Regions from separate parts of the Blautia aquisgranensis genome, predicted to be linked through region 4. Evidence: riboswitches for the same ligand, from Rfam matches in the RefSeq annotation. Region 4 holds a riboswitch; each other region holds the start of a gene.
What was found. A riboswitch is a leader RNA that binds a small molecule or an ion and turns the genes downstream of it on or off. The one in region 4 is predicted to bind cobalamin.
Positions count from the first base shown of each region.

Region 1 (5,135 bases), on a different contig from region 4:
GATATAATGATGGTCATACATGGATGGTTCTCGGACAGTGTGCAGATAAGAGTGTTGTAATTCTGCATTGTACACCGAATGCAGGTGTTCAGATTTCCGGTACACCGACACCAAATGGAACCTATGGAAGCCAGGCAATCAAACTTGCAGAACTTTACATGGCCAAGTATCCGGGCGCAGCTAAATATGATTATCATGAGTCAAGCGGCAATTACATTCGTAACGGAGCATATTTCAGATGGAACAGAAACACACTTTCTGATCCGGACGGATATCTGAATAAAACTGCGAATCAGATTCTTGCAGATCTGTTCTGATCTGTACAGATCTTGTGAAAAAATGAAAAAAATATGTAACAAACAAAATGGGAAAATCCTTGAGAAACAGGATTTTTCCATTTTTAATGTCGAAAACATTAATAAATGTTACAAAATTTTAAACTAAATAATAGAAAATCCTTGCAATCCAAATAACACTGTGTTAATATATACAAAGATTGAAACAAGATATTTCAGAAATATTACATGAACTGCTGACAGATGAAATAACAGCAGACATGAATAGGTAGTAGAGCGGATCAGGAATATCCGCCATATAATCAGAATTCAGAATCAGATTGCGAGGGTGAACAGTCATGAAGAAAAGAATATTATGTTTGACACTGGCGCTCATCATCAGCGGAGCACAGGTAGTCAGCGTAAGCGCAACAAGAGAAGATGAAGCAGCACTTCAGCAGGAGATGGATGCAACCAACGAGCAGTTGAATGCAACATATTCCAGACTGGATGAGCTTTCTGCACAGAAATCGCAGATTGAAGGCGAAATTTCAACTCTAGACGCGAATCTTGTAAACGTGATGGTTTCGATTCAGACGCTGGAAGGAGATATCTCCAATAAAGAAGCCGACATTGCATCTACACAGACTAACCTTGAGAAAGCGAAGAATGCTAAGGAGAAGCAGTATGGGGCGATGAAGAAACGTATTCAGTACCTTTATGAGAAAGGTGGAGATGATGCGTGGTTTCAGATGATGCTCAATGCCGAGAATCTGTCTGAGCTTCTTACGAGAGCTGAGTATACACAGAAGACATATGAGCAGGACAGAAAGAGCCTTGAGAAATATTCCAACACAATCGAGCAGGTAGCCAGCCTGGAAGCACAGTATACACAGGAGAAGGCTGAACTCGAGGGAATGAAGCAGGAATATGAGGCAGAGTCCCAGAATCTTCAGGCACAGCTGGATGAGAAACGTGCAACATCTGCAGATTATGATAATGAGATCGCTTATGCACAGCAGCAGGCTACTGATTATGCGAATCTTCTTGCAGAGCAGACAGCAGAGCTTCAGAGATTAGAGGCAGAGCGTATTGCTGCTGAGGAGGAAGCGAGACGTCAGGCAGAAGCTGAAGCGGCTGCAAGAGCACAGGCAGAGGCTGAGGAAGAAGCAAGACGTCAGGCAGAGGCTGAGGCGCAGCAGAATGAAGCAGATGCGAGCGAAGATGTTCAGTACGATGAGGACGGCAATGTGATCGAGAACACAGATGAAGATACGGATGCCGGGGAAAATGAAGATGTTCAGTATGATGAGGATGGCAATGTGATAACAGATGAGTCCGGTAATACTGATGGTGATAATACAGATACAGCAGAAGACAATGCTGATTACGATGAAGGCGGAGAAACAGCAGCAGATGCGTCAGAGGATAATTCAGAAGATACTTCTTCTGACAGCGAAAGCTCTTCTTCCTACAGCAGCGGATCCGGTTCATCTGTTGTAGATTATGCAACACAGTTTGTAGGTAATCCGTATGTATGGGGCGGAACAAGCCTTACCAACGGTGCAGACTGCTCCGGTTTTGTGCAGAGCGTATATGCGAACTTTGGCGTAAGCCTTCCGAGAACATCGTATGAGCAGCAGAATGCAGGTACAGAGGTATCTTACGCAGATGCACAGCCAGGAGATCTGATCTGCTACGGCGGACATGTTGCTATCTATATGGGTGACGGTCAGATTGTTCATGCTTCCAATTCCCAGGATGGTATCAAGGTCAGCAATGACGCTACATACAGAACAATCGTATCTGTAAGACGTCTCGTATAAGAAAAAAGAGACAGATAAATATCAGCCTGAATTAAGAAATACAGCAGCCCGGTGAAAAGCCAAAGCAATTCATCGGGCTGTTTTTGCGTGATTTTATATATTGTTGAAAAACTTCAAAAAAATAAGCAAATGGTATTGACACAGAATTAACATGGTGTTATTATAATGTCAGTATAATTCCATATTGAACATAGCAAGTGCTGAGGGTGTCTGACAGTTATCTGATAATTATCAGAGACCAGCAGAAAAGGGAATCAGGTGAGAAACCTGAGCGATCCGGTCACTGTAACGGAGGAGCGAATCTCAGAATCCATTGTACGTAAGTATGAGAAGGAGAGAGGAGCGATGATCCCGGAGCCAGGAAACCTGCTTGTTATGGCGAGGTTAAACTTCCGTGTAAAGTGTAACAACCATTTCAGGGACTCCGCACCCCTGGAACGTTGTCTACTTTTTTACGAGAGTAGGCATTTTTTTATGGAATGCGCCTGTTCATATGAATTATACATGATTAAATGGCAGGCGATACTACTCCGGATACATTCGTTCCCTCCGCGCACTCATGAACGGATTATATTTCTACCCCGGGGTGGCATCGCTACCTCTTTTTTTATGGGAAAAATCATGAGTGCATAACCTTGGGAGGAGGTTGTGGTCATGGCAAAACCATATTGGGAGGGCAAGGAATTTTCTTATTACAGTCATAAGAAATGTGAGTATTTTCCATGCCATACGGGAGCAGACCCGGACAATTTTAACTGCCTGTTCTGCTATTGCCCGTTATATGCGCTGGGAGATAAATGCGGCGGTAATTTCCGGTTCCTGGACAGCGGCATCAAGGACTGCTCCAGATGTAAGCTTCCACACAGAAGAGAAAATTACGGATATATTACAGGTAAGTATAAAGAACTTGCAGATCTTGTGCGTAAGCAGAGAGAGAATACGGAAGAGAATGTGAAGAAACCGTATTAAGGTATGATAAATATAAGAAGTGGGTATATAAAAGCCAGTGTTGACGAGGAAAAATGTCGACCTGGCTTTTTTGATGCGTTAAAGAATACGAAATATGCTGCAGCATCAAATGAAAAGAGCCGGTACTGACAAAAAAATGTCAGCCTGGCTCTCACAGGACTATTGGAAAATCAGTACAGGAAGCTGCTGAAATTTTTTGCAGAGATTTACAATTGTGAAAGAACAGAATCTTCATGCGTCTGCAAAAATACCTTCAGCCGTGGAAGTTGATTGTTCAGGATCAGACGCTCCGGAAACATGGCCTGATGAACAAAATCAGCAGCATATGTAAAGTCGCCGATGTGTTCCGGCCCGTGGCTGTCACTGGAAAGAAGCAGCGGGAGATCATATTTGCGGCAGCAGCGCAGGATCTCGAAACAGTTTTCTCTGGTATCCCCGCGATATCCGTAAGGCGCCAGGGATGCTTCGTTGATCTCAAAGATCGTGCCGGTTGCTTTTGCGGCTCTGGCAAGGATATCATAATTAACAGGATAATGAGTATTATCACTATGTCCCAGGATCTTGACACAGGGATTTTTCATTACATTGATAAAAGCTTCAGTGTTCTCGTTACGGGTACCACAGCGGTAGTTCCAGCTGTGCATGCTGGCGATTGCATAGTCAAGTTTACCTAATAATTCCTGATTCAGATCTACGGTGCCATTCCGGTCAAGAATGTTCAGCTCGATCCCGTAGAGAAGCTCAACTCCGAAATGCTCCTTCGGAGAGTAGGTGAGACTGCGGAAATAAGAAGAAGTTCCGGCAGCCAGCGTTCCGGGACCGTGATCCGTGATGCCAAGAAGACGGAGCCCTTTTTTTGCGGCAGCCCGCGCCATGTTGGTGATCGTGCATTCCGTGCCATGTCCGCTGGCAATGGAATGGGTGTGCATATCGGAAAGATACATAAAAATACACCTCTTTTACAGTTCGTTTCCTGTATTGGGAACGGATATGTTTTCTAATGAATTCTGATAAAACAAGTATGGCAGAGTGGAAAAATAAAGTCAATAGAAAAAATCTCAATTACACGAAAAACAAATAAAACTCACAGAATTCAACCTACAAAAACCACAAAAACGGCAAGGAATACATGTTGGATTTCGTTGACATCAAAGTGGGGGTAAGGTATAATGAAAGTACATGAGCACATAGCCGGACAGGAGCGGTTCTGGAAGCGTGGAGGCAGACAGATCACCAGAAACAGCCGGTTGTGAGAAAGGAGAATCATGGAGAAATTTCATATAGCAGATATCCCGAAAACAGACAGGATCACGCATCTTGTTGATAATCTTTATGCGAAGATGCCGGTGATCGAATCTGCCAGAGCGAAACTTGTCACAGAGTCTTACAAAGAAACTGAAGATGAGCCGATCATTACGAGAAGGGCGAAAGCTTTTGCTCATATTCTGCGTAATATTCCGATCATCATCCGTGATGAGGAGCTGATCGTCGGAAGTAGTACTATCGCACCGAGAGGATGTCAGACATTCCCGGAATATTCTTTCCAGTGGCTGGAGGATGAGCTGGATACAGTAGCTACACGAACAGCAGATCCATTTTATATTGCGGAGGAGACCAAGGCAGAGCTTCGCGAGGTACATAAATACTGGAAGGGTAAGACTACAAGTGAACTTGCAACTTCCTATATGGCACCGGAAGCGATCCGTGCGATCGATCACAATATTTTTACACCGGGAAACTATTTCTACAATGGCGTTGGCCATGTAACAGTCAAATATGAAGAGGTTCTGGCTATCGGTTATGAGGGAATCATTGCCAAGGCGCAGAAGGAACTGGATGAGTGCAATGTGGGAGATGGAGATTATGCGAAGAAATCACGCTTCCTCAATGCAGTGATCTTAAGCTGTCAGGCTGTTATCGATTATGCACACCGCTATGCGGAGCTTGCAGAGAAGATGGCATATGAGACTCAGGATCCGACCAGAAAACAGGAGCTTCTTCAGATCGCATCCAACTGTACACGTGTACCGGAGAAGGGCGCCCGTAACTTCTATGAGGCATGCCA
Region 1 covers NZ_JBBMEJ010000015.1:44,607-49,741, reverse strand. Annotated here, with positions in the region: gene WMO28_RS12415 (N-acetylmuramoyl-L-alanine amidase family protein) at 1-317, shown strand, start outside; gene WMO28_RS12410 (NlpC/P60 family protein) at 635-2,101, shown strand; cobalamin riboswitch at 2,285-2,489, shown strand; gene WMO28_RS12405 (cysteine-rich small domain-containing protein) at 2,756-3,070, shown strand; gene WMO28_RS12400 (PHP domain-containing protein) at 3,277-4,014, opposite strand; gene WMO28_RS12395 (glycyl radical protein) at 4,336-5,135, shown strand, end outside.
Region 1: it holds a riboswitch for cobalamin, as region 4 does, so the genes downstream of both, WMO28_RS12405 (cysteine-rich small domain-containing protein) here and WMO28_RS02155 (leucine-rich repeat domain-containing protein) in region 4, are expected to answer to the same signal.

Region 2 (5,135 bases), on a different contig from region 4:
GTCTGTGCTCTTGTCTTCCTTCGCATCATCGGATTTTTCTTCTTTTTTATCAGATGCTTCCGTTGTCTCTTCTGCTGCTGTATCATCCTTTTCCGGATTCTTGACGCTGACCTTATGGTCGTACCATTTTCCCTTCTCACCGAGGATTGCCACATCAAACTCCTCGTCAATAGCCGGTACCGGGATGTCAAAGCCATATACCTCTTCTGTATAACCATCGCTGTATTTCACAGTATCAGTGGTCGGCTCAATAATCTCGGCTCCGTCCTTTTCGGCATCCTCTGCTGTTCCCTGGAAAAGATTTACGATCTTTTTGGAAACCAGACTTACGTGAATGGTCATTTTTCCATCCTTTACTGTCAGTGTTCCCTTCTTGTCATTTGCCTCGTTTACATGAAACATACTGCTGTCTGTATCAAATTCTGCCTGGTAGGTACCATCCTCCAGTGTGCTTTCTTTGGCAGTATCTGTCTCCTTCTCGTCCTCTGCCTTGGCATCTTCACTGGATTCTGTCTTTGCGGAATCATCTTTTGCCATTACCGGCACAGATGCAAGCATCATGGCAGATGCACTTACCATTGCAAGAAGCAAATTTACATAACGTTTTTTCATAATTAGTTTCTCCCTTCCTTATGTAAAACATTTTCTTAATATGAAGCATTTTTCTTGTATATACAGCATTTCAGGAAAGCACTCCATAAGCTCCTGTCTCATGCAGTACTCTCCTGAACCGCTGTTTTCAATAGCAATCTGCCCGGAAGACAGTCTTCCTAGTCTTTCCGGGCAGTTACATTCATTTTCTATTTTTATCTGACTGAAGATCAGATATATATTTTTATTCTGCGGAATCCTCAGCGGAATCTGCGGATGCGTCAGACTCTGCAGAAGCATCTGCGTCTGCGGACTCATCGGAGCTTCCAAGAGAATCGATTGCAGCTTTTGTATGATCTACATAGATCTGCTCAACAGCTTCAATTCTTCCAAGACCCTCGATCTGGCAGTCTACCTTGTCGAAGTCTCCGGATGCTGTAAACTGGCTCTTCCAGGAATCCTCCTCATCACCGGCCATATCGTTGTTTGCATGGTCACCGGCAACAACCATCAGCGGACGAAGAACAACGTTCTTGTATCCTGCCTCTTTAACTTTCTCGATAACCTTATCACATGCGGTATCTTCCGGCTTACCCTCTACAGTACCGATGAAAGCGTTCTTGAGTCCAAGGTCTTCCATCTGTGTCTGCATCTGATCATATGTAATATTGGCTGTATGGGAAGTACCATGTCCCATGAATACAAATGCTGTACCAGCCTCTGCTGCTGCATCCATGCTGTCGAAACCAGCTTCCTTGCATGCTGTATCTGTGATAGCCTGTGCAACAGCTTTCTTATCATCGTTGATCACAGTTGTATCGTCACCAACCTCACCAAGCATTGGCTCTGCAATTGCTACAGACTCAAATTTATCTTTATATTCGTTGATTGCTTCTGTCATCTCATCATACTCTGCGCCATGCATCAGATGTGTCGGCTGAACAACCAGATTCTTAACACCATTTGCCACTGCACGGTCAAGTGCCTGCTGCATGTTATCAATATTCTCTCCGTCTCTTGCCTCAACATGGTTGATGATGATCTGTGCTGTGAAAGCTCTTCTTACAGACCAGTCCGGATATGCTTTTGCCAGGGCATCCTCGATTCCTTTGACATCCTCTGCACGGCTGTCGTTGAAGGATGTACCAAAGCTTACTACCAGAAGCTCGTTCTCTCCGATCTCATCCTGGTTACGTGGATCATCCTTGGAAGCATCACCTGTGTCACGTCCGAAGTAGTCCGGATCAGCGTTCTCTCCCTCTACCAGCTCTTTCTGTGCGTCGGTAAGTGCATCCCATGCTTCCTTGGCTGCCTTGCAGTCCTCATCTGTTGTATCAGTTCTCTCCTGAACATAAATCTTATCGATCAGGGAAGCTACGTTGTCTGCTGCTTCTTTATCTGCATCAGAAGTCTCTGTTGTAGTGTCCTCAGCACTCTCCTCTGTTGCGGAGTCATCTGCTGCCATTGCTGTTGTAGCTGCACCCATGGAACATGTCATGGAAACTGCGAGCATCAGAGCTAACATAGTTTTTCTTTTCATTTCTTATCGTCCTCTTTTCATGTATTTTCCAGATCTGCGATACATACAAAAAACGGCTGCTCTCCGCGGCCGCCTGTCTTACATAAAGGATTCTCTTCGCAATACATAAAAAGAAGTTCTGTATTGTTATGGAGAATACAGATTCGTAAACCGCGAATCTAGGATCTCTCAATAAGGCAGTTCTCCTGACTTGGTTCAGCGCTGCTTTTCCTTCCCGGTCTCCCAGTGGTTTCAAAAACAGCTCCCCTTTCACAGTGACGGTATCGTTCCGGATTCCCACCGGATTCTCTTTTACGCATCAGATCTGATGCAACCTTATCGCTATAACATTTGCACATATTCAATTTAATCTGGATGTCTCTTTTTTACCACAAAATTACATAAATGTCAAGCCGACTGTCCGATTATTAGGAGCTTTTACCTTGAATCTGTCAGTTATTATCTGACTATATATTTTATTTATGTGAAAAATATATAGTTGATTTAAAATTATATTTTTTATTTATAGTTTACATTTCCTGTCCTGTTTTCAGAACCAGACCTGCAGTTCATTTCCAAATAGAAAAAGCCCCTTCCCATATATAACTATACATAAGAAGAAGCTCTTTCCTGATTTTATATTCCACTATATTTATTTACCAAAATATTCCTGTTTCAGATATCTGGCCACATAAATTCCGCTGGCAGATGCATGGGAAAGTGAATGGGTCACGCCGCTGCAGTCTCCGATAACGAAAAGTCCCTTGTGACAGGTCTCCAGATTTTCGTCGATTTCAACTTCCATGTTATAGAATTTAACCTCCACACCATAGAGCAGTGTATCGTCGTCTGCTGTACCCGGCGCGATCTTATCCAGCGCATAGATCATCTCGATGATTCCATCCAGGATACGTTTCGGCATTACAAGACTTAAATCTCCCGGTGTTGCGGAAAGTGTCGGTGTCACAAAGCTCTCCTCGATACGGGCTTTTGTGCTTCGTCTTCCACGGATCAGATCTCCGAAACGCTGAACCATAACACCGCCACCAAGCATATTGGAAAGTCTGGCAATACTCTCGCCATATCCGTTACTGTCATGGAACGGCTCTGAGAAATGCTTGGATACAAGAAGTGCAAAGTTGGTGTTGTTGGTATGTTTGGCCGGATCCTCGTAGCTGTGTCCGTTTACTGTGATGATTCCATTGGTATTCTCATTAACGACAACGCCTCGCGGATTCATACAGAAGGTACGTACCATATCCTCGAATTTCTCGGTACGGTAAACGATCTTGCTCTCATAAAGCTCATCAGTCAGGCGGCTGAACACCTCTGCCGGAAGCTCCACACGAACACCAATATCCACACGGTTGGAAAGTGTCGGGATCTTAAGATCTGTACATACGGACTCCATCCACTTACTTCCGCTTCGTCCTGCGGAAATGATACAGTAAGTTCCCTCGTAACGCTGATCATTCACAAGAACTGCGTAACCGTCCTCTGTTTTCTCAACCTTGTCTACAGAAGCATCAAAATAGAAATCTACATGCTCCTTCATCTTCTCATAGAGATTCTGCAGTACCACATAGTTGATATCTGTTCCAAGATGGCGGACAGAAGCATCCAGAAGATGCAGTCCGTTCTGAAGACAGAGCTTACGGATCTCACTGTTTGTTGTGGAATAGAGCTTCGTTCCCTCTCCGCCGTGCATCAGGTTCAGCTTATCTACATACTCCATCAGCTCTGTGGCAGTATCCTTGCCGATATGCTGATACAGAGTTCCGCCAAACTGATTGGTGATGTTATATTTTCCATCGGAAAAAGCACCGGCACCACCAAAGCCTTTCATGATCGCACAGGTCTTGCAGTGGATGCAGGATTTTATTTTTTCACCGTCGATCGGGCATTTTCTTTTTTCCAGAGGATGACCGGCTTCAAATACCGCGATCTTTTTCTCCGGGTCATTATTCATCAGTTCATAGGCTGCAAAAATCCCTCCAGGACCTGCACCTACGATAAGTACATCATATTTCATAAATAAAAAACTCCTTGTCTTGTGTGTGAAGCGGACAGGTTCATCCGCATTCTTGTTTCGTTTTTGCACAAACCCTGACTATTCTACAACAAGTCTGTCCAAAAGTCACTTGTTTTTTTCACGTTTTGGATTATTTTCATAAAGCTGAAGCTTTTTTCCATCTGTCTCCAGTGTGATCGCACCGTTTTTCATGGTATATTCCACCTGGGAGCCACATGCTTCCAGACGTTGTATAGTTTCCGGTGAAGGATGACCATAGGTATTCGTAGACGAACATGAAATAACGGAAATCTCCGGTTTCACAGCAGCAAGAAATGCCTCAGAGGAAGAATACCGCGAGCCATGATGTCCCACTTTCAGACAGTCCACATCCTTAAGTCTGCCTTCGGATAACAGTTTTTTCTCCGTTTCTTCTCCGATATCCCCTGTAAAAAGCATTTCGAAATCGCCATAAATAAGCTCCATTACCATAGCTTCCTCATTGACATCCTTCCCTTCCGCTCCTGCTTCCGGCCACAGAATTGAAAAGCTTATGGACGCCGAGGGGAACTTATCTCCTGCATTTGCAGTCACAACCTTCACACCTGCACGTTCTGCTGCACCGGCCAGTTCCTTCCACGCCTCCGGCTGCTGTTTCCCGCCATTCCAGCCGGGCAGGATCAGATGTCCCACACGGATTATGGTGAGTCCTTTTTCTATGTATTCCAGAAGCTCCTGCACGCCACTGATATGGTCCAGATCTGTATGGGAGATAAAAATCCCGTCCAGATAAGAGATTCCCTGATTTTTCAGTGCAGGAAGCAGGCAGTATCTTCCCAGCTCCTTCTGGCTGCTGCTGCCGCCATCAATAAGATAATGCCGGTTCTCTGGTGTCTGTATCAGAATTCCGTCCCCCTGTCCCACATCCAGACAGATGATCTTTAGATTGCCGGATAGATTAATAAATGCCGGAAGGCTTATTACAAAAAAGCCGCCGCTCAAAAGCAGCACAGC
Region 2 covers NZ_JBBMEJ010000015.1:61,512-66,646, forward strand. Annotated here, with positions in the region: gene WMO28_RS12465 (hypothetical protein) at 1-612, opposite strand, end outside; gene WMO28_RS12470 (sirohydrochlorin cobaltochelatase) at 836-2,131, opposite strand; cobalamin riboswitch at 2,290-2,464, opposite strand; gene WMO28_RS12475 (NAD(P)/FAD-dependent oxidoreductase) at 2,763-4,142, opposite strand; gene WMO28_RS12480 (DNA internalization-related competence protein ComEC/Rec2) at 4,248-5,135, opposite strand, start outside.
Region 2: it holds a riboswitch for cobalamin, as region 4 does, so the genes downstream of both, WMO28_RS12470 (sirohydrochlorin cobaltochelatase) here and WMO28_RS02155 (leucine-rich repeat domain-containing protein) in region 4, are expected to answer to the same signal.

Region 3 (5,135 bases), on a different contig from region 4:
AGTTTTACAGGGATAACGGAGCAGATGAGCTTCTTGTCTTTGACTTTTCTTCGGCAGATGCAGAGCATGATCGTGCCATCGGAAAAATCCGTGATATCTGTAAAAGTGCGGAGATTCCAGTGATCGCAGCCGGAAATATCAAACGTGTGGAAGATGTAAAGAAACTGATCTATGCAGGATGTGCCCGGGTTGTTCTGAATTTTTCAAAAGAAAGCAATATTGAACTTCTGGAAGAGGTATCCAGACGTTTCGGAAAAGACCGTATGGTGATCAGCATTTCAGATTTTAAAGAATTCACAGAGAATCAACAGCTGATCGAAGAATATGCAGACCGTATCCTGGCACTGGATACACTGCAGGGAGAAATTGCAGCGATCTCAAATATACCGATTATTCTTCATACAGATGAAAGCTCCAACGATAAGATCATGAAGCTTCTGGAAGATCTGGCCGTTTCCGGACTCTGCGGTGCATATGTGAGCAGCATGGAAGTTGATCTCCATGCACTGAAAGAAAGCTGTGAGAAAGCAGGAATCCCGGTCAATACCTTTAAAAGTAATATTGCATGGTCAGACTTCAAGCTGAACAGTGCTGGAATGGTTCCGGTCATTGTTCAGGATTACCGGACAGATGAAGTACTGATGCTGGCGTACATGAATGAGCTGGCTTTCAATACCACACTGAAGCTTGGGAAAATGACCTACTGGAGCCGCAGCAGGAATGAACTCTGGACAAAGGGACTGACCTCCGGGCATGTACAGTATGTGAAATCTCTGACTATTGACTGTGATAATGACACCATCCTTGCAAAGGTGGATCAGATTGGTGCTGCCTGCCATACCGGAAACCGTACCTGCTTCTTTAAGCCTCTGGTGCAGAAGGAATACAATGATACCAATCCTCTTCATGTATTCCAGAAGGTATACGATGTGATCGCAGACCGAAGGGAAAATCCGAAGGAAGGTTCCTATACGAGTTATCTTTTTGACAAGGGAATCGATAAGATCCTCAAAAAAGTCGGAGAGGAATGCACAGAGATCGTCATTGCGGCTAAGAATCCGGATAAAGAAGAAGTAAAATATGAGATTTCGGATTTTCTTTATCATATGATGGTTCTTATGGTAGAAAAGGGCGTCAGCTGGGAAGACATTACCAGTGAGCTTTCCAAGAGATAAAAAATGTTCCTTTTAAAAGTATTTTCGCGAATTCAGAGAAATTCTGGAAGGTTTTCATGTACAAGTTCGGTTAGGCATGATATACTTACTCAAAATGAGTGCGGAAATACAGAGATAAAAGAAAGGAAAACGGCCAATGATCAAAATTGATGACTGGGTGATAGAAAAGGGAGAGAAAGCACAGGGTGAGATCAAAATCACAGGAGGTGGCATGAGCATGCCGGCAACTGTGATCTGCGGAGTGGAGGATGGACCGACGATTCTGATCACAGCAGGTGTACATAGTGCGGAATACGTAGGAATTCAGGCTGCCATGGAACTGGCTAAAGAGTTTCAGCCAGAGGATCTGAAGGGAAATGTGATCGTGATTCCTCTTGTCAATGTCAGCGGATTTGAGCACAGGACCATGAGTATGGTTTACGAGGATGGCAAGAATCTGAACCGTGTATTCCCGGGAGACCCGAACGGAACAGCTGCTGACCGTATCGCCCATACAATGGTAACGAAGCTTTTTTCTATAACAGATTATTATATTGATCTTCACAGTGGTGACGGATATGAACAGCTGCATCCATATGTATATTATGTAGGTGTTGTGGATGATGAAACAGCAGATGCTTCCCTCCATATGGCAAGACACATTGGCGTGAAATATGTAGTTCGCTCTACAACTGCGACAGGTGGTGCTTACAATTACGCAGCTTCTCTTGGAATCCCTAGTATTCTCATTGAACGTGGCGGGCAGAGCTATTGGACCTGGGAAGAGGTGGAACAGGATAAGCGGGATGTACGCCATCTGGTGCTTCACCTTCAGGGAAAAAAATGTCACGGTCTGAAACATTATCGTCAGATGCTTCTTGAGAATGTTGTTTACGAATATGCGCCGTATACCGGATGCTGGTATCCGTCCAAGAAGCCGGGTGAATATTTCTTCAAGGGAGAAGATTTAGGAGAGCTGAGAGATTATCATGGAAACATTCTTTATACTTCCATTGCTACTGAGAATGGAGTAGTACTTTATCAGACAGCAAGTTTAAATATTATCGAGGACGGTCCAATGATCGCATATGCCGCGATCACAGAAACTTTGACCTGATCTTAACCCAAAAACCTATGTTTAACTTTGAAATTCTGTTGAGAATTGAACGCAGTTAAACATAGGCTTTTTTGCTCAGACAGGATATTTTGTGCAATATACATAATGGGGTATCTGTATTTTATGTAAAATACCCAACAGGGTATAGGTATATTTCCGAAAATTCAACGAAAAAGTTAAAAGATTTAAAAAAAATTAACATTTTTCTATAGACAGGAAACATTCTCTATAATATAATAAATCCGTAATTTAATAGCATTTGCTGATTTTTCATATCAGTCGTTGCAAGTTCCGCAAGGATTAATAGGGAAACCGGTGTAAATCCGGTACGATCCCGTCACTGTAATGGGGAATCCTCAGATGAATGCCACTGGCCTGGTGCGCGTAATAGAGCCGGGAAGGTGTCTGAGGGTAAGGAGCCTTAGTCAGGAGACCTGCTTGCAATTGTCCAGGAATGATTCTTACGGAAGATAGGAAGCATGCTTTTTGTGCCCGTTATTTCGTCACGGGCTTTTTTTGTGCGTATTTCTTAATTTTTCATGCAAATTCTGCATATTAGAGTCCCCTATATTTACTGATCTGATACTTACTTTTCGACAGAACGGCTGTGTTAAAAATCGCAACAAATGAGGAAAGGAGTAAAACGTGACAAAGAAACAAGTAGGAAAAAGATTTCTCCAGATCATCATCGTATTATTTGGAATCAGCTTTTTCACATTTGGACTGACCTACCTGTCACCTGGTGATCCTGCGGAGATCATGCTGACAGAGTGTGGTAATCTTCCGACACCGGAGCTTCTGGAGCAAACGAGACATGAGCTTGGTCTTGACCAGCCGTTTCTTGTACAGTATGGTTCCTGGCTGAAAGGTGTTGTTACAGGAGATATGGGACAGTCCTATTCTTTCAAAATGCCGGTAACAGATAAGCTGGTATCCTGTTTCTGGCCAACACTTAAGATGTCGCTTCTGGCACTTCTTATGATGGTCATCATTTCCATACCACTGGGAATTCTGGCAGCTGTATATCAGAATAAATTCCCGGACTATTTTGTAAGAGGTATCACTTTCGTCGGAGTATCCGTACCAAGCTTCTGGCTGGGACTTATTCTTCTCAGTATTTTTGGTGTGCAGCTTCGATGGATCAATGTAGCAGGAGGAAGTACCGATTTTAAATCCATGATCCTTCCGGCGCTGACTCTTGCACTTGCCATGTCTGCGAAATATACCCGTCAGGTAAGAAGTGCTGTGCTTGAGGAACTTCATCAGGATTATGTAACTGGTGCCAGAATGCGTGGAATCAAAGAAAGTGTGATTCTCTGGAAGCATGTTCTTCCGAATGTAATGCTTCCGCTGGTAACGCTTCTGGGACTTTCCCTTGGAAGTCTTCTTGGAGGTACTGCAGTTGTAGAGATCATTTACAACTGGCCTGGAATGGGAAATATGGCTGTAAAAGCTATTTCCTGCAGAGACTATCCTCTTGTACAGGGCTATGTACTGTGGATCGCAATTCTCTACATGTGCATTAACCTGCTTGTGGATCTGTCCTATACTTATCTCGATCCAAGACTTAAGGAGGATAGATAATTGAAAAAGGTATTACAAGTATTTAAAGAAAATAAGCAGTTTACTCTTTTCTTTATTCTGGGTCTTGTGGTGATCGGCGTTGCGATTTTTGCTCCGCAGCTTGCCCCGTATGATCCGCTGGATGCAGTTATGACCGAATCACTGCAGGAACCAAGCTCTGCACATCCTTTTGGAACAGATAAGCTTGGCCGAGATCTTCTGTCCCGTGTTATCTTCGGAACAAGAACTTCTCTTATCATGACCTTATGCCTGGTTGCAGTGATTTTTGTGATCGGTACATTTTTAGGAGTCATCGCCGGATATTTCGGCGGCGTTGTTGACGCAGTTATCATGCGTATCGCAGATATGATGATCTCCTTCCCGGGTCTTGTACTGGCTATCGCCATTGCCGGTATGCTTGGACCGAACCTTGTGAATGCCGTTATCTCCATCGCGGCTGTAAGCTGGACAAAGTATGCCCGTCTTGCAAGAAGTATGGTTTTAAAAGTCAAGAAGAGTCTTTATATAGAGGCAGCAGTTGTAAACGGAACGAAAACATGGAAAATTCTTCTTGTTCACGTTCTTCCGAACATGGTTACACAGATGGTGGTAACTGCGGCAGCAGATATCGGAACCATGATGCTGGAGCTGGCTTCCCTTTCATTCCTGGGATTTGGTGCAACAGCACCGACACCGGAGTGGGGACTGATGCTTAACGAAGGAAGAACCTACATGGCAAAAGCGCCATGGCTTATGATCTATCCTGGTATCGCAATCGTGATCTGTGTTGTTGTTTTCAACATGCTTGGAGACAGCATCCGTGATGTACTGGATCCGCGTCAGGATTAAATAAACCAAACCGTAATTTTATGTAACAAACCAACACCCAATAGTTAGTATTTATCTTTAGGAGGATGAAATGAGAAATAACGTAGTAAAAAAAGTGCTGGCTGCTACACTTGCATGCATGATGACTTTTTCCATGACAACAATGGCTCAGGCGAAAGGTGACAAAAACAGTGATAAAGAGATCACTATCGGAGTAACAAGCTTCGCAGATACACTGGAGCCGACAGAGCAGTATTTCAGCTGGGTAGTTTCCCGTTATGCGATCGGTGAGTGCCTCACAAAATTCGATGAAAACGGTGAGATCGTTCCATGTCTTGCAGAAGAGTGGGAGAACAGTGACGATGGAAAAACATGGACATTTAAGATTCGTGAGGGTGTAAAATTCTCCAATGGAGATGACATGACACCAGAGATGGTTAAGGCTTCCATCGAGCGTACTGCTGAGAAGAGCG
Region 3 covers NZ_JBBMEJ010000010.1:92,386-97,520, reverse strand. Annotated here, with positions in the region: gene hisIE (bifunctional phosphoribosyl-AMP cyclohydrolase/phosphoribosyl-ATP diphosphatase HisIE) at 1-1,175, shown strand, start outside; gene WMO28_RS09725 (M14 family metallopeptidase) at 1,312-2,271, shown strand; cobalamin riboswitch at 2,541-2,727, shown strand; gene nikB (nickel ABC transporter permease) at 2,917-3,855, shown strand; gene nikC (nickel transporter permease) at 3,856-4,683, shown strand; gene WMO28_RS09710 (ABC transporter substrate-binding protein) at 4,754-5,135, shown strand, end outside.
Region 3: it holds a riboswitch for cobalamin, as region 4 does, so the genes downstream of both, nikB (nickel ABC transporter permease) here and WMO28_RS02155 (leucine-rich repeat domain-containing protein) in region 4, are expected to answer to the same signal.

Region 4 (5,135 bases):
AGGAGAGAGTCAGGATATTGATCTCAGCTTTGTGGGAGAGCTCTCTGAGCAGGGGTATAACGTGACAGATCCGTCCATGAAATGGACATTTGATAAAAAAGGTGTCGCAGTTATCACAAAGAAAACAAGTGGCTACTGGAAACGTGAGGATGGTGCACCGGATACAAACAGCTACTTTATCGGAACCGATTACAGAATTACAGGAATTGGAGAAGGCACAGTAACAGCAACCGGTACACCGGTGGATCAGACAAATTCTCCGAAACCGGTGACAATTAAGATCACAGTAACAAAAGGTGACGGACAGGATACCGATAATACAAAACTTGCTTCAGAAGGAATCGAAAAGGCAGCGTCATACCTTGCAGATATTCATGAAACAAAAGGCTACAAATATGGAGATGAGTGGGCTGTATATGCACTTGCGCGTAGCGGAAAGACGATCGCACAGGATAAACTGGATGCATATTATAACTCTGTATGCGAGACAGTAAAAACCTGGAGCGCAGACCAGAAACCTACGGATATTGAGCGCGTAGCACTTGCTTTAACTTCCATGGGAAAAGACATCACAAATGTAAATGGTGTTAATCTGGCAGAGATGATATATAATTCACCGAAGCTGAAAAACGGATCCAATGAACTGATCTATGCACTGATTGCACTGGATGCGGCAGATATTCAGATACCTTCCGGTGCAAAATGGAATCGCGGTGCTATTATAGCGGAACTTGCAAAGTTCCAGAATTCAGCAAGTGGAGGAATCGGTCTTTCCGATGCGAGAGGTGGAAGCTCTGATATTACAGCAATGGCTCTTCAGGCACTTTCTGTTTACAGAAATCATAATACAGCAGCAAAAAAAATCTCCGATCAGGCACTTACCTATTTGAAAAATACAATGGGTGATGACTTCGGATATGGAACTTCAGAAAGTACTGCCCAGGTGCTTCTTGCTCTGACATCTATGGGAATTGATCCGTTGAGCGGTGATTTTGGAACTGTAAATATGAATCTGATCACCAATCTGACCGGCTATATTCAGAGTGACAATGGTTTTTCACATTCCATGTCCATGACGAAATCCAGTGAAATGTCTACGGTACAGGCTCTTCAGGCTCTGGATGCGTACAGTCGTTTTGTAAATAAAAAGACAGCTTACTGGGATCTTAAGGATAAAGGAGAGCATACAAAACACAGCTGGAATACAGGTGTGGTTACAAAGCAGTCCACATGTAAGGAAAAAGGAAGTAAAACATTTACCTGTACCTGGTGTGGCGAGAAAAAGACAGAATCTACAGCACTTGCAGATCATAAATGGAGTTCCTGGAAGACAACGAAAGAGGCTACAGTATTTGCTGCAAAACAGATCACAAGAACCTGTTCTGTATGCGGTAAAACAGAAATGAAAAACTCAGGAAGCAAGCTGAAAGCAACGATTAAGCTCAGTACATATGAAATTAAACTGGTTTCAGGAAAGTCCACAGATAAGGTAAAAGTAAGCGGACTGGCAAAAGGAGATTCCGTAAAATCCTGGAAATCAAGTGATACAGCTATTGTGAAAGTAGATAACAAGGGTGTGATCACTGCACAGAAGAAGACAGGAACAGCCTATGTTACCGTAACTCTGGCAAGTCAGACAACAGCAAAAGTAAAAGTAGTTGTGCAGAAGGCAGCACATGTGACTCATAAATGGAGCTCCTGGAAGACAACAAAAGCAGCTACGGTCTTTGCAGCAAAACAGATTACAAGAACCTGTTCTGTATGCGGCAAAAAGGAGACGAAAAGCTCAGGAAGCAAGCTGAAAGCAACAATTAAGCTTAATGCATATGAGATCAGGCTGAATCCGGGAAAATCCACAAACAAAGTGAAAGTAAGCGGACTGGCAAAAGGAGATTCTGTAAAATCCTGGAAATCAGGCAATACAGCTATTGTCAAAGTAAATAACAAAGGTGTGATCACTGCACAGAAAAAGACAGGTACAGCTTATATTACTGTAACACTGGCAAGTAAAAAGACAGCAAAAGTAAAAGTAATCGTACAGAAAGGAACTGTAAGAACAACAGCCATTACAGGCCTGAAATCCAGTATTACTCTGAAAAAAGGAAAAACGGATACATTAAAACCTGTACGTAAACCAATTACTTCTGCTGAGAAGATCACATACACTTCTTCCAATAAAAAAGTTGTTTACGTAAATGCTAAAGGAGTAATTAAAGGACTTAAAAAAGGAACGGCAGTTATTACTGTAAAATCAGGAAAAGCAGTTTATAAATGCAAGGTGACAGTAAAATAAATAATCCGGCTGCGTCAATACAGGATTGCCACGGTAAGAGAATTATGTTATAATTTCGGCACAGTTAAATATGGAAAAGTAATTCAACAATTACCGGTTTTAAGTTCTCTGTTATATCGACAGAGCCAAGAGGGAACAGGGTTAGAATCCCAGGCAGTCGTGCTACTGTATTTGTTTAGGTTTTCTGCATCCATTGTACATATTTTGTATGAGAAGGAGAAAGACCGTGATTACATAAGCCAGGATACCTGCTTAAAGCTGCTACCAGTTATTACACGCAATGATAAATGGAGTGGGAGATTGTTTTATTTTGTGAACCTTTTTTCGGGTTACGGAGAGAAAACAGCTTCCGGATTCAGAGATATTGCGGTAGCAGATGGTATTGTTTGAGAAAAACATGATTATAATACGGGTGCGATATCTTTCGGGATATTGCACCTGTTTTTTTATTTGAGAGGTAAAAAATGCAGAAAACACTGGTGTGGCGGTTACAGAAGGATGAAGAAAAAACATTTCTGAGAGGCTGTGCAGATAAGCATGGAGACAGACGGCTCGTTATCACATGGCCATATACAAAGATTGGTGATGAGGCACTGAAAAATAACATTCGGATCAAGGAGGCAGTTTTTTCAGACTGTGTAAGAGAAATCGGGAAGGAAAGTTTTTCGGGGTGTACGAGACTAAGAACGGTAGATACGCAAAAACTGAAAAAAATAAAAAACGGAGCATTTTCCGGTTGCGTAAATCTGAGAAAATTTCAGATTTCAAAAACAGTTGAACGCATGGGAAAAGGGATTTTTTCCGGATGCAAAAGATTACAGCAGGTTTCTTTTGATGACAATTTAAAGATTTTCAGAATTCCGGAAGAAACATTTATGGAATGCAGGGAGCTTTCGCAGATTATTCTGCCGGAAACTGTAAGAGAGATTGGAAGACAGAGCTTTTACAGATGTATAGAGCTGTCAGAAATAGAGATACCGAAGTCTGTGGAAAAAATAGAAGAAAAAGCTTTTTATCAGACTGGTCTGAAAAACCTGAAACTTCCGGAGAATCTGCATTTTATAGGAGAGAGTGCTTTTTTGAAATGCAAAGAACTGGAATACGTCAGAATTCCTCAAAGTGTGGAAACTGTGGAAAAATGGGCGTTTCATGGATGCAGTATGTTGAAAACAGTAGAATTTTCCGGAGATCCGGAGGTTCTTGGAGAGTGGATCATCAACAGAGGAACAAAGATTTTATGTAAAAAAGATACCAGGGTGGATGACTATTGTAGGAAGAATGGATTTGAGGTAAAATATTTCTGAGATGGTGTCATTTTGGAAAAAAGAGGAGAAGAAATCATGAATATCTGCATATACGGAGCATCCAGTGAGGAGCTCAAAAAAATCTATTATGAAAAGACAGAAGAGCTTGGACGACTGATGGCAAAAAGAGGTCACGGGCTTGTGTTTGGCGGAGGTGAGACTGGCCTGATGGGTGCAGCTGCCCGGGGAGTTTCCCATGAAAAAGGCTATATCCTTGGAATCTCGCCGAAATTTTTTGACCAGCCGGGAGTGCTGTATCAGCACTGTACGGAGTTTATTTTTACGGAAACCATGAGAGAGAGAAAACATCTCCTGGAAAGCCGTTCCGATGCTACGATCGTGGTACCCGGAGGAATCGGTACATATGAGGAATTTTTTGAGATCCTGACATTAAAGAGTCTGGGGCGGATCGATCGTCCGATCGTTCTCTATAACATCGAAGGCTATTATGACAGTATGAGAGAACTGCTGGAATATACGGCAGCTGAGAAATTTATGTCACGGGATGTTGTGGGACTTTGCAGGTTTATGAAGAATCCGGAGGAGATCCTGGATTATATTGAGAATTATAAGAATTACGGTGGGAAACTGTAAGTTCAAAAGCGACAGTGGTTCCGAAAAGAAAGACGCAGCTTTTACACGGCAAAAATGTAAAAGCTGCGTCTTTTTTTATCAGAATTCGTAGTTTTTATGTCTCTTGAAGAAATTTTTTGTTTCCTTTACGACCACACCGCTCAGGGCAAGAAGAGCAATCAGGTTCGGGAATGCCATCAGGGCATTGAAGATATCTGCGATGTTCCATACTGCTGCTACAGTCATATATGGTCCGATGAATACGCAGATGATGTACAGCCAGCGGTATGTTGTAACTGCGGCTTTGTTTCTGTTGAACAGGTATTCCAGACATCTTTCACCGTAATAATCCCATCCGAGAATGGTTGTGAATGCGAAGAATACCAGACACAGCATCAGTGAGAAGGATGCGACAACCGGCGGGAAAGGAAGTCCTTTCTGGAAAGCTGCTGTTGTGATGGCAACACCCTCAAGACCTGTGTTCCATGTTTCTGTGATGACGATGGAAAGACCTGTCATTGTACAGATAACGATGGTATCAATGAATGTACCTGTCATGGATACAAGACCCTGACGTACCGGCTCCTTTGTCTGAGCTGCAGCGGCTGCGATCGGGGCACTACCAAGACCGGACTCATTGGAGAAGATACCGCGGGCGATACCCTTCTGCATAGCTACGACCATGGTTCCCATTGCGCCACCTGCAAGTGCACTTCCTGTGAAAGCAGATTTTACGATAGTTACGATCGCTGCAGGTACTGCAGTGATGTTTGTGATCACGATGATCAGTGCCAGTGCAACATAGAGAACTGCCATAAACGGTACAACGACCTGGGATACCTTTGCGATTCTCTTGATTCCGCCGAGAACGACAAGTCCTACACATACTGTAAGTGCCAGACATGCAACTACAGTTGCCCAGGAATATGTATTTCCGAAAAGTGCTACTGTATGTGCTTTATCCG
Region 4 covers NZ_JBBMEJ010000002.1:38,258-43,392, forward strand. Annotated here, with positions in the region: gene WMO28_RS02150 (Ig-like domain-containing protein) at 1-2,293, shown strand, start outside; cobalamin riboswitch at 2,378-2,563, shown strand; gene WMO28_RS02155 (leucine-rich repeat domain-containing protein) at 2,758-3,597, shown strand; gene WMO28_RS02160 (LOG family protein) at 3,634-4,191, shown strand; gene WMO28_RS02165 (amino acid carrier protein) at 4,270-5,135, opposite strand, start outside.